DNA from 2 places in the Paenibacillus sp. FSL W7-1279 genome. Region 1 is predicted to be linked to the other one. Evidence: riboswitches for the same ligand, from Rfam matches in the RefSeq annotation. Region 1 holds a riboswitch; the other holds the start of a gene.
What was found. Region 1 has a riboswitch for cyclic di-AMP ahead of ehuB (ectoine/hydroxyectoine ABC transporter substrate-binding protein EhuB). Riboswitches for the same ligand answer to the same signal wherever they lie in the genome.
Positions count from the first base shown of each region.

Region 2: another riboswitch for cyclic di-AMP. It lies ahead of MKY82_RS00145 (G5 domain-containing protein); the one in region 1 lies ahead of ehuB (ectoine/hydroxyectoine ABC transporter substrate-binding protein EhuB).

Region 1 covers NZ_CP150215.1:6,545,754-6,550,458, forward strand. Annotated here, with positions in the region: gene ehuD (ectoine/hydroxyectoine ABC transporter permease subunit EhuD) at 1-630, opposite strand, end outside; gene ehuC (ectoine/hydroxyectoine ABC transporter permease subunit EhuC) at 633-1,286, opposite strand; gene ehuB (ectoine/hydroxyectoine ABC transporter substrate-binding protein EhuB) at 1,288-2,121, opposite strand; cyclic di-AMP (ydaO/yuaA leader) riboswitch at 2,499-2,644, opposite strand; gene MKY82_RS29795 (exosporium glycoprotein BclB-related protein) at 3,145-4,044, shown strand; gene MKY82_RS29800 (SDR family NAD(P)-dependent oxidoreductase) at 4,102-4,705, opposite strand, start outside.
Region 2 covers NZ_CP150215.1:28,686-33,390, reverse strand. Annotated here, with positions in the region: gene rsmA (16S rRNA (adenine(1518)-N(6)/adenine(1519)-N(6))-dimethyltransferase RsmA) at 1-487, opposite strand, end outside; gene rnmV (ribonuclease M5) at 484-1,035, opposite strand; gene MKY82_RS00145 (G5 domain-containing protein) at 1,221-2,408, opposite strand; cyclic di-AMP (ydaO/yuaA leader) riboswitch at 2,680-2,894, opposite strand; gene MKY82_RS00140 (TatD family hydrolase) at 3,100-3,864, opposite strand; gene MKY82_RS00135 (HD domain-containing protein) at 3,961-4,705, opposite strand, start outside.

The sequences.
Region 1 (4,705 bases):
CAGCCTTTGCACAAGCAATGAGGCGATATAACTGATGACCAGGAACAGAATCCCGACCATCGTATACGGTTCAAATGCACGGAACGACTGCGACACGATATTTTTAGCCGTCAGCATCATCTCCACAAGCGTTATGGCGCATAGAATCGGCGTCTCTTTAAACATAACAATCAAATAATTACCCAGTACCGGAATGATCGGCGGCACCGCTTGCGGCAGGATAATACTTCGCCAGGTTTGGGCTTTCGTGTAATTCAGTGCTGTGGCAGCCTCCCATTGTCCCTTCGGCACTCCCTCGATTCCGGATCGGTACACCTCGGACAGATATGTGCTGTAATGCAGCCCGAGACCGATCACCCCGGCATAGAAGGCCGGAATGGAGATTCCGGTAAGAAGCGGCAGGCTGTAATACAGGAAGAAGACCTGCACCAGCAGCGGTGTATTGCGAATGAATTCGATCATTCCTTTGGTTATTAGTGACAGCACCTTAAACCGACTCCGCGCTGCAAAAGCAAGCAGCAATCCGATGATCAATGCCACCGCGAAAGCGCAGATCGTCACCCATACCGTCATTTTTAATGCACTCAAGAGCTGGGGCAGGATATCCCATACATAGTTCCAATCCCACATGACTATAACCTCCCCGCTGTCCATTTACGCTCCAGCAGTCGAACTGCCAGCGAAACGAGCGTAGCAATGACAAAATACATGAGGAGCAGCAGCACCAGAATCTCGGTCGTCCAGGAGATGTAATTATTGCGGAGCACCATCGCCTGATACGTTAAATCCGCCATCGTGATGAAATAAACCAGTGAGGTGGATTTGATGAGCTCCACAAGCTGATTCCCGAAAGGGGGAAGCATTCGCAGGGACGCTTGAGGCAATATGACATTCCACAGTCTTTGCCAAGGCTTCAGATTAAGCGCTACAGCGGCTTCCCATTGTCCTTTCGGAACGGCCAACACGGCGCTGCGAACGATTTCCGAGCCGTATGCGCCGAAGTTCAGCCCGATCGCGAGGATCGCAGCCAGCATTTTCGGAAGCTCGACGCCGATGAACGGAAGGGCGAAATACAACCAGAACAGCTGCACCAGCAAGGAGGTCCCCCGAAAGACTTCCACGTACCCGGCTGTCAACGTGCGAATGATCCACAGCTTCGACAGTCGGCATAACCCGGCTGCAAAGGACATCACGACCGCAAGAATGGCTGAAAAGAAAGCAACTACAATCGTGATCTCCGCCCCTTTCAACAGCGTAGGGAGAAAATCAATCCACGAATTCGGCATGCTATTCCCCGCAAAGGGCAGCGGCCGTCATCTCGCCCGGGAGCTCTTCTTCTGTGAACCCGAACTTCTGCAAAATTTCCAGCAGCTCGCCCGACTCCTTCATTTTTTGAAGCTCCGCATTATAAGCCTCCTGGAACTCGGTATCCGCTTGGCGGAAAGCCGTAGCTCCATAACCGCGAACGCTTTCGCCGTCGATGACCGGCTGCTCGAAATCAGCCACGCGTTCGATGCTGTCGTCGCTGGCCGAATCCAGCATCGCCTGCAGGGACGGCCCCGTCATGGTAATTGCATGCACCCGGTCTGCCTGAAGGGCGCTAATGGCCGAGGCTTGATCGGGGACCTGCACAATCCGGTCCGTAGGAATACCGGACTTTTCCATGTAGCCGATTTCGACCGCACCGGTCATAACGGCGACTTTAGCTTGGTCATGATTGGCAATATCCTCATAACTTCCGAGTCCCAGCGGATTCCCTTGCTTCACCGCAATGGCTTCCCCGATGCTGTACTCCGGATTAGCAAACAATACGGCAGAGCAGCGATCCGGATTAATGAACATGCCTGCGGTAATTAGATCAAACCGCTCGGCCTGCAGTCCGGCAACCAGCGATCCGAATTCCGTAAGCTCTCCCCTCATTTCCTTGATGCCAAGCCGCTCCAAAATAACCCTCGCAATCTCAACCGCTTCTCCTGTCAGCTCCCCGTTGGCCTCTTTATAGGCATAAGGCTTCTCATTCGCAAATCCCACGGTGATATACCCCTGCTCAATGGCTTGCTCCAATGTACTCCCTTTGTCGCCGCAAGCCGCAAGCGACACCCCCATAATCAATGACAACATCAGTACAACCACTCTCTTCAAAACTTCCCACAACCTTTCATTATGACTTTGGTATTCTTAAAAATGGCATGTTGAAATTATCCATGTTAACACATATGTTAACTAGGATTTAAGCATATTCAGATACCTTGCATGGGTCGGACCTTCAGGGAAGATGATTCATCCATCTCCTTCCACGCTTAAACCCAATGCCATCTGACCGATTTAATTGGTTTTGGTTAAACATTTGCAGGCCTTGCCCCTCCTCTTTAGCAGAATACAAAAAGACCACCAAACAGGGGATCTAGACATAGCTCCGCCAGCAGGGGGTCAAAAAATAGAGAAAAGGCCCCTAAAGAGAATTAAGGGCCTTTGTTATGAACATCCATTATGTATGCAAGACCCATCCACTGCTGACGAGGTTAGCTGACGGACTCGGGTAAGATGGTACCCTACACTCGTGATTCCAAGTGACTCGCCCCTGATGAAACTGGTTCCCCCGCTTTCCGGAAAATGTATGCCGGAAACTAAGCGTGTGTCCATGATAAAGGGAACTTCAGGAAAAGTCAAACCCCTTTAACCGCTTTTTCTGGAAATTCAGAGGCGGAAGTTCCGCTCTTCCAGGGCCTATGACAAGCATGAAAAATGCCTCATTCAAGCCTCTCCCCCAACGATGCAGTAATTTTATTCCAGTCTCATTTTTCGCTATATAGCAGGCATTTGCCATGCCTCCCTTACTCATTCATGTGGTGGATCGTTTATGCCATGAATTACATTCGGATTGTGAAAGCTTTCCCCACACATTTACGGCGTAAATACGGCGCAAATTTTTTTTTTTGAACCGCTGCGTACCGAGCCTATGAATATCGTAGGGAAATCCGAAATTCATCCTATAGTTTTGCTATTCGTCAATAGATGAATGCCTCCGAGGCTAGCGTACATTCTGGAAATTATAGGTGTTTATCTATCATTTATGCGCTATTAACCCATGCCGTACCGAGAGTATTTGCGTAGTATAGAACAAATCTAAAGGAGGTGCTTCATTTGGAACGTTCTTCTAGAAAGAGAAAATTGTGTGCTCTTAAAAAAATAGAGAAAAAAGTCATTCATGCGAAGAAAAAGCATTGCCCGTCTCATGGTCATGGTGATCATAAAGGCCACGGAGGTCGTAAAGACCATGCTTGTATTGTTAAAAAGCGTCGATGCCCAAGAGCTATCCGTGGACCTGTAGGTCCTCAGGGTCCTATCGGACCGGTTGGACCGGTCGGACCTATCGGGCCTGTGGGACCTGCCGGACCGACAACTGGTATTGCAGGACCTGCTGGACCTGCTGGACCTGTCGGGCCTGTTGGACCTGTCGGACCTGCGGGACCTACTGGAGCTACTGGAGCTACTGGGGCAACAGGGGCTACAGGAGCAGCCGCCGGAGGAGCCATCATCCCATTCGCATCCGGCATACCGCTTGCTCTGACCACCGTTTTAGGCGGATTAGTCGGATCCGTTGGTCTCGTAGGATTTGGTAACTCGGCCAATACGTTTACGCTGGCTGGCGGTACGATTGACCTCACTGGAGCCGCTGGAACTCTGCTTAACATGGCGTTTAACACGCCACGAGCCGGTACCATCACTGGCATCTCCGCTACCTTTAGCACTACTGTGGCGCTTTCCCTGCTGGGAACTACCGTTACAATTACAGCACAACTGTACAGTGCGCCGGCTACAAGCAACATTTTCGCACCGGTACCAGGCGCTCTTGTTACGCTGGCTCCGCCTCTTACGGGCGTTCTCGCTCTCGGTACGGTAAGCAACGGCTTCGTAGAAGGCCTGGCTATTCCGGTGCCGGCCAATACACGCCTGTTAATGGTATTCTCGGCAACCGCAGCTGGCGCAACACTTGTCACTGCAGTGGCAGGTTACGGCAGCGCTGGTGTCAGCATTATATAAGTTTCGTTTTCCACCTGCAACAAAAAGCCCCGATTTTATATCGGGGCTTTGCTTTATTTACACGGCTGTATATCCGCCATCCACCAGCAAGCTCGTGCCTGTAATGAAGGACGCATCTTCACTGGCGAGGAACAACACGGCTTTGGCTACTTCTTCCGGCTGTCCCAAGCGGCCCATCGGATGAAGGCCGACCAGGTGCTGGGTGATCGCTTCCGTTCTTCCCTGAATAAGAGGAGTATCGATATATCCCGGACATACGGCATTAACCCGGATCCCTTTAGGAGCATAATCTGCGCTCATCGACTGGGTTAACAGCTTAACGCCTCCCTTAGCGGAAGCATAGGCGGTAACGCCCGCTTTTCCGACATGGCTATGGATTGAGCCGCAGTTTACGATCGCCCCTCCGGTTCCTTGGGATAACATTTGCTGGATTACATATTTATCGCACAGGAACACTCCTGTCAGATTAATATCAATCGTTCTTTGCCAGTTGTCCATCGACAACTGATCGGCAGGAGCATCATGAGCAATGCCTGCATTGGCGAACAATACATCGACACGGCCAAAATGCTCAACCGTCTGCTTCACCATATTTGCAACTTCCTGTTCTTGGGTTACATCCGTTTTAACGAACAGCGTTTCAAAGCCTGCCCCTCTTAAT
Region 2 (4,705 bases), 980 kb from region 1:
GCTCTGCCACTTCTTTCTGAATCATCACCACGATATTCTCCAGCGGCAGCTTCTCCTCCAGCAGCTTCATGAGAATCGGCGTCGTCACATAATACGGCAGATTCGCAACCACACTTACCTTCGATACGCCCGCAAAATCCTGACGGAACAGCTCATGAAGATCCACCTTCAGGACATCCCCATGATGCACCTTCACATTCTCATAGGGCTCCAGGACCTCCCGCAAGATGGGAATCAGGCGCTGATCAATTTCGACCGCGGTGACGGTTCCTGCCGTCTGTGCCAGCTTCTCGGTTAACGCACCGATCCCAGGACCGATCTCAAGCGCTCCCTTATCTTCATCCAGTCCTGCAGCCTCCACGATTTTATACAATATATTCTGATCGATGAGAAAGTTTTGACCCAGACTCTTCTTGAAGGAGAATCCATGCCGTGAGATGATCTCCTTCGTCCGTCTTGGTGTTGATATATCCTCGATCCGATTCATTGGCTTACGCCCCCTTCTTCCAGCTGTGAAAGTGCGGCCAGAAATTCTTCCCGCGATATTTGAAACATGGCCAATCGTTTATGGAATTGCTTGCTGTTGCAATATCCGATCCCGAGCAGGTTTCCCATCGTCATACGCCTTGCAGCAGCCTCCGGATGGGCTGATAATCCTGCCTCCAGCATGTCCTCCAGACTGATCAGGCTCTCTCCGCCCTCAAAGGAGGTATGTACCCGCTCCAGCGCACGCCGTATCGCTTCTGGCGAGGCATTCTCTACGCCGATATCCCCTTTGCGGGTAGCATCCGCTTCCGGAATAAAGGCATGCTTGCAGCCAGGGACACCCTGATCCACAATTTTGCGGATCCGCTCCCCTGCATGGTCAGGATCGGTTAATATAATAACGCCTCTGCGCTCCTGAGCAAGCGCTATGCGTTTCAGGATTTGTTTATTGATCGCTGAGCCGCCCGTTTCGATCGTATCCGCTTCTACGGCCCGTTTAATGGCAACGGTATCGTCTCTGCCTTCCACAACAATCACTTCTTTAATCATGCGTTTGTTCTCTTCCTTCCCAAGAAAACAGGCTTGTACAACCTCTAGGTTCTACCAACTTAGCCCTATATACTCCGTTCTTAACAAAACAAAAGAAGAGGAAATATTCCCTCTTCTTCATCATTATATATTATAAGCTAAATAGTATAGCATTAGAATGGTATTGTAAATTGGAATTCATGCGTCTAGTTCAATTCAGGTTTAACCGGACCGATCACGTAAACGGTGCGGCCGCTCTTCCGGCCGAAGTTTATGGCCGATTTCAGTGAATCATAATACACATCGATTTTGTTGCCTTTGATGGCACCGCCCGTATCTTCTGCACGACGGAAGCCAATGCCTTCGATATAGACCCACCAGCCGATCGGGATGATGTTAGGATCAACGGCGATGGTGCGTCCTTCTGTAACGCGTGTACCGGATGCAGTGCGTGTACCGATTCCCTGCTGCTCAGCGGAATACGCCGTCATCGACACGTTGTTCAATACCTTGCTGTATTTAAAATCAACGCCTGCCCGAGAAACCACGTTGTTCTCGACAGCCTTGGCGGTCGTTACTTTTTTCGTGCCGGACAATTTAGCCGGTTTAGCCTTTACATCGGTGGCTGCCGCCTGAACGATGACAGGCTTCTCTACTTTTTTCGTGCCAACAGCAATGATTTTATCCTTCGTTCTGCGTTCAATCTCTTGGGAGACCTTCGTCTTGGAAACCAGCTTGCCATTGTGGTAGACCTTCTCATAATGGTTCACCATGAGACCAGGCTCGCCCCGCTGAATAACGCGGTTATCCCCTCTCTCAAGCGATGGGTCGGCTGTTTTGATCACGCGGAAACTGCGATCCTCCGTCTCTTTAACTTTTTGTTTCGTGACGCGAACGACATCGATATTCATATTGCTGGTCAGCTTCGTGTTCTGTGCCGGTTGTACTATATCTTCACCCTGGATCGTAATACCAGCCTCTTTAAGTACATGATCAACCGTATCCTGGGATGTAAATATGGTTTTGGTTGTGCTGCCTACTGTAACTTTGACTGGAATTGCCCGGTCAATGATGATCCGGTCTCCATCCTGGATCGCGCCGTTTAAAGGCATCGAAATCTGATCCTGAGGACTCAACGTGATCGCTTGCTCATCCAGCAATTCCTGCAGCAATGATCCACGTGTTTCTACTGTGGTGACACGACCATCGACGACAAGCTGAACCTCCTTGCCTGCCTGATCATGTACGACCAACGATATGAGAAGTGATACCGTAACGGCACCCATGGCACCGAGCAACATCAGTTGACGCAAATTGTCATGCTTCCATCTCAATGCGTAAGACATGCTGGATGATTGTGATTCATGGGTTTCTTCAGGTTGAAAAATGCCCACTATTCCATCCTCCTTCATAGTCCCGCCGTCTAGGTAAACGCATGAATGCATTTGACGTGACTATAGCAATTTTTCTCACAAGGCGCCCTGCTATCTATCTACACCCTGCGTCAATTCCCGTCTTTCCGTCCATGTACCACCACCCCTTGTTTACCAAGAGTATGATGATCCCCTCTCCATTATTCAAAAATAAAAGAAAGCCATTGAAAGAGTACTAGAGGCTCTAACGTGGCTTCCTGATGATTAGAATCATGGAAATGGTATGCACGAGAATTCCCCTCTTATTTCGCTTACGGAGTTAGCTGTCGGGTTCGGACGTAAGAGAGACGCCCTAGATCCGGATACCCGCTCATGGCGAGATCCTTCAAATTCACCCCAAAGACCCGAAAAAGAAATCAAATACAGCTGCGCGCATTCAGACCAGTATGCACGGCGGTATCGGTTCCCCCGTTCCCCAAAATTTCGGAGATTAAGCGAGACGGTTCATGAAATATTCGGCCGCGATCTGCACATCGCAGCTTCTTATCACTGAAAAGATGATATCCTGTTTGTATGCAGGTTGTAAAGCAACATTCAACCACATTTTCTCATGTAAAAGGTTAAAATATTGTAATATCAACGCCTTTTCTGATTAAAAAACTTTAATTAATCGAAAATGCTCCCTTTTTCATCGCTTTTGCTCTCGTTTTCGTTAAATACCAAATCGTTCCAGCGCATTTTGGGTGGTAATTTGGGCCAATTCCTCATAGGACAACCCTCTAATTTCGGCTGCCGCCTCCGCCACCAATTTTACATAAGCGGTCTCATTTCGTTTCCCGCGGAAGGGATGAGGTGTTAGGTAAGGGGAGTCCGTTTCGATCAATAATCGATCAAGCGGAACCTGCGCCAAAACCTCTTTGGGCTGCTTTGCATTTTTGAAGGTAATCGGCCCGCCAAACGAAATATGGAATCCCATATCGAGACATATTTTGGCCGTTTCCCAGCTTCCGGAGAAGGAATGCATGACACCGCCCACCTCGGAGGCTTTTTCCTCGCGCAAAATTCTCACGATATCTTCATGCGCATCCCGATTATGAATGACAATCGGCATGTTCAATTCCCGGGCCAGTCCGATCTGACGCCGAAGCACTCGGTGCTGAACTTCTTTCGGAGACGTATCCCAATAATAGTCCAAACCGATCTCTCCTATAGCCACCACTTTCTCGTGACTGCACAAAGAGGCGATCCAATCCAGGTCCTGATCCTCCATGGTAATGGCGTCTACAGGATGCCAGCCTACCGCTGCATATATAAAATCATAAGTTTCTGCCAGCTTCATCGTAGTCGGAATCGTCTCCCGGTTAAATCCAATATTGATCATCCGGGTCACACCGGCTTCGAGTGCCCGCTGGATTGCCTCTTCCCGGTCTTCGTCGAATTGGGGAGCATCCATATGAGTGTGCGTGTCGAACAACATAAAATCCACACTCTCCTTCCTGTCGTTTCTGTGTCGTATATCTTCCATTAGCTGGGTAAATTGCAGATAAACCAAATGTTCCTGTATTCTACCTAGCTAATGTTGTTGTTTGAAAACACTGGCTATCTTCTCCGGCATTTGAGCCAGCAGCGGACTTACCTTCTCCTCCGGATAATAAAGGTGGTACCGTCCTTTATGAATGCCGCTGATCGAGCGTACAATATCGGATACCTCCGAGATTTCCTTCAGCTCATCATGCCGATCCAGAAGCAGGATTTGCTTCTCGTTAAGCGGCATATCGGAATGAACCTTATCATAAGGAAGATCCGTTGGAAAATCAATCTCCAGGTCATATTCCGGATGCAATCCCACGGCACTGAATGCGTGGCGTATCCCGTCGATGGTCTCCAGATCGATGTTGTCGATTTCTACATATTTGTAGAGCTTTCGGTGCATGAAACGGCCGCATAATTCGCTAAGAAGAGGATCTTCCTCCTCCGTCCATTGCAGAAAGGCCGTTTGGATCAGAGCTTCATCAAGGCGCAGATATTGATTCACCCCGATATTCCCCGAAAACAACGCAGGAAGCGGTTCGATCATGAAACGAAAAGCATATCCACGGTCATGCAGTTCCTTGGCCCGGCGGAAAATTTGGCGCAGGATAATTTCGGAGCTTCGGGTGACAGGATGAAAATACACCTGCCAGTACATCTGATACCTTGACATCAGGTAATCCTCTACGGCATGCATACCCGATTCCTTCACGACGACCCGATCCCGGTACGGCCGCAGCATCCGCAAGATCCGGTCAATATCAATCGTTCCGTAATTGACTCCCGTA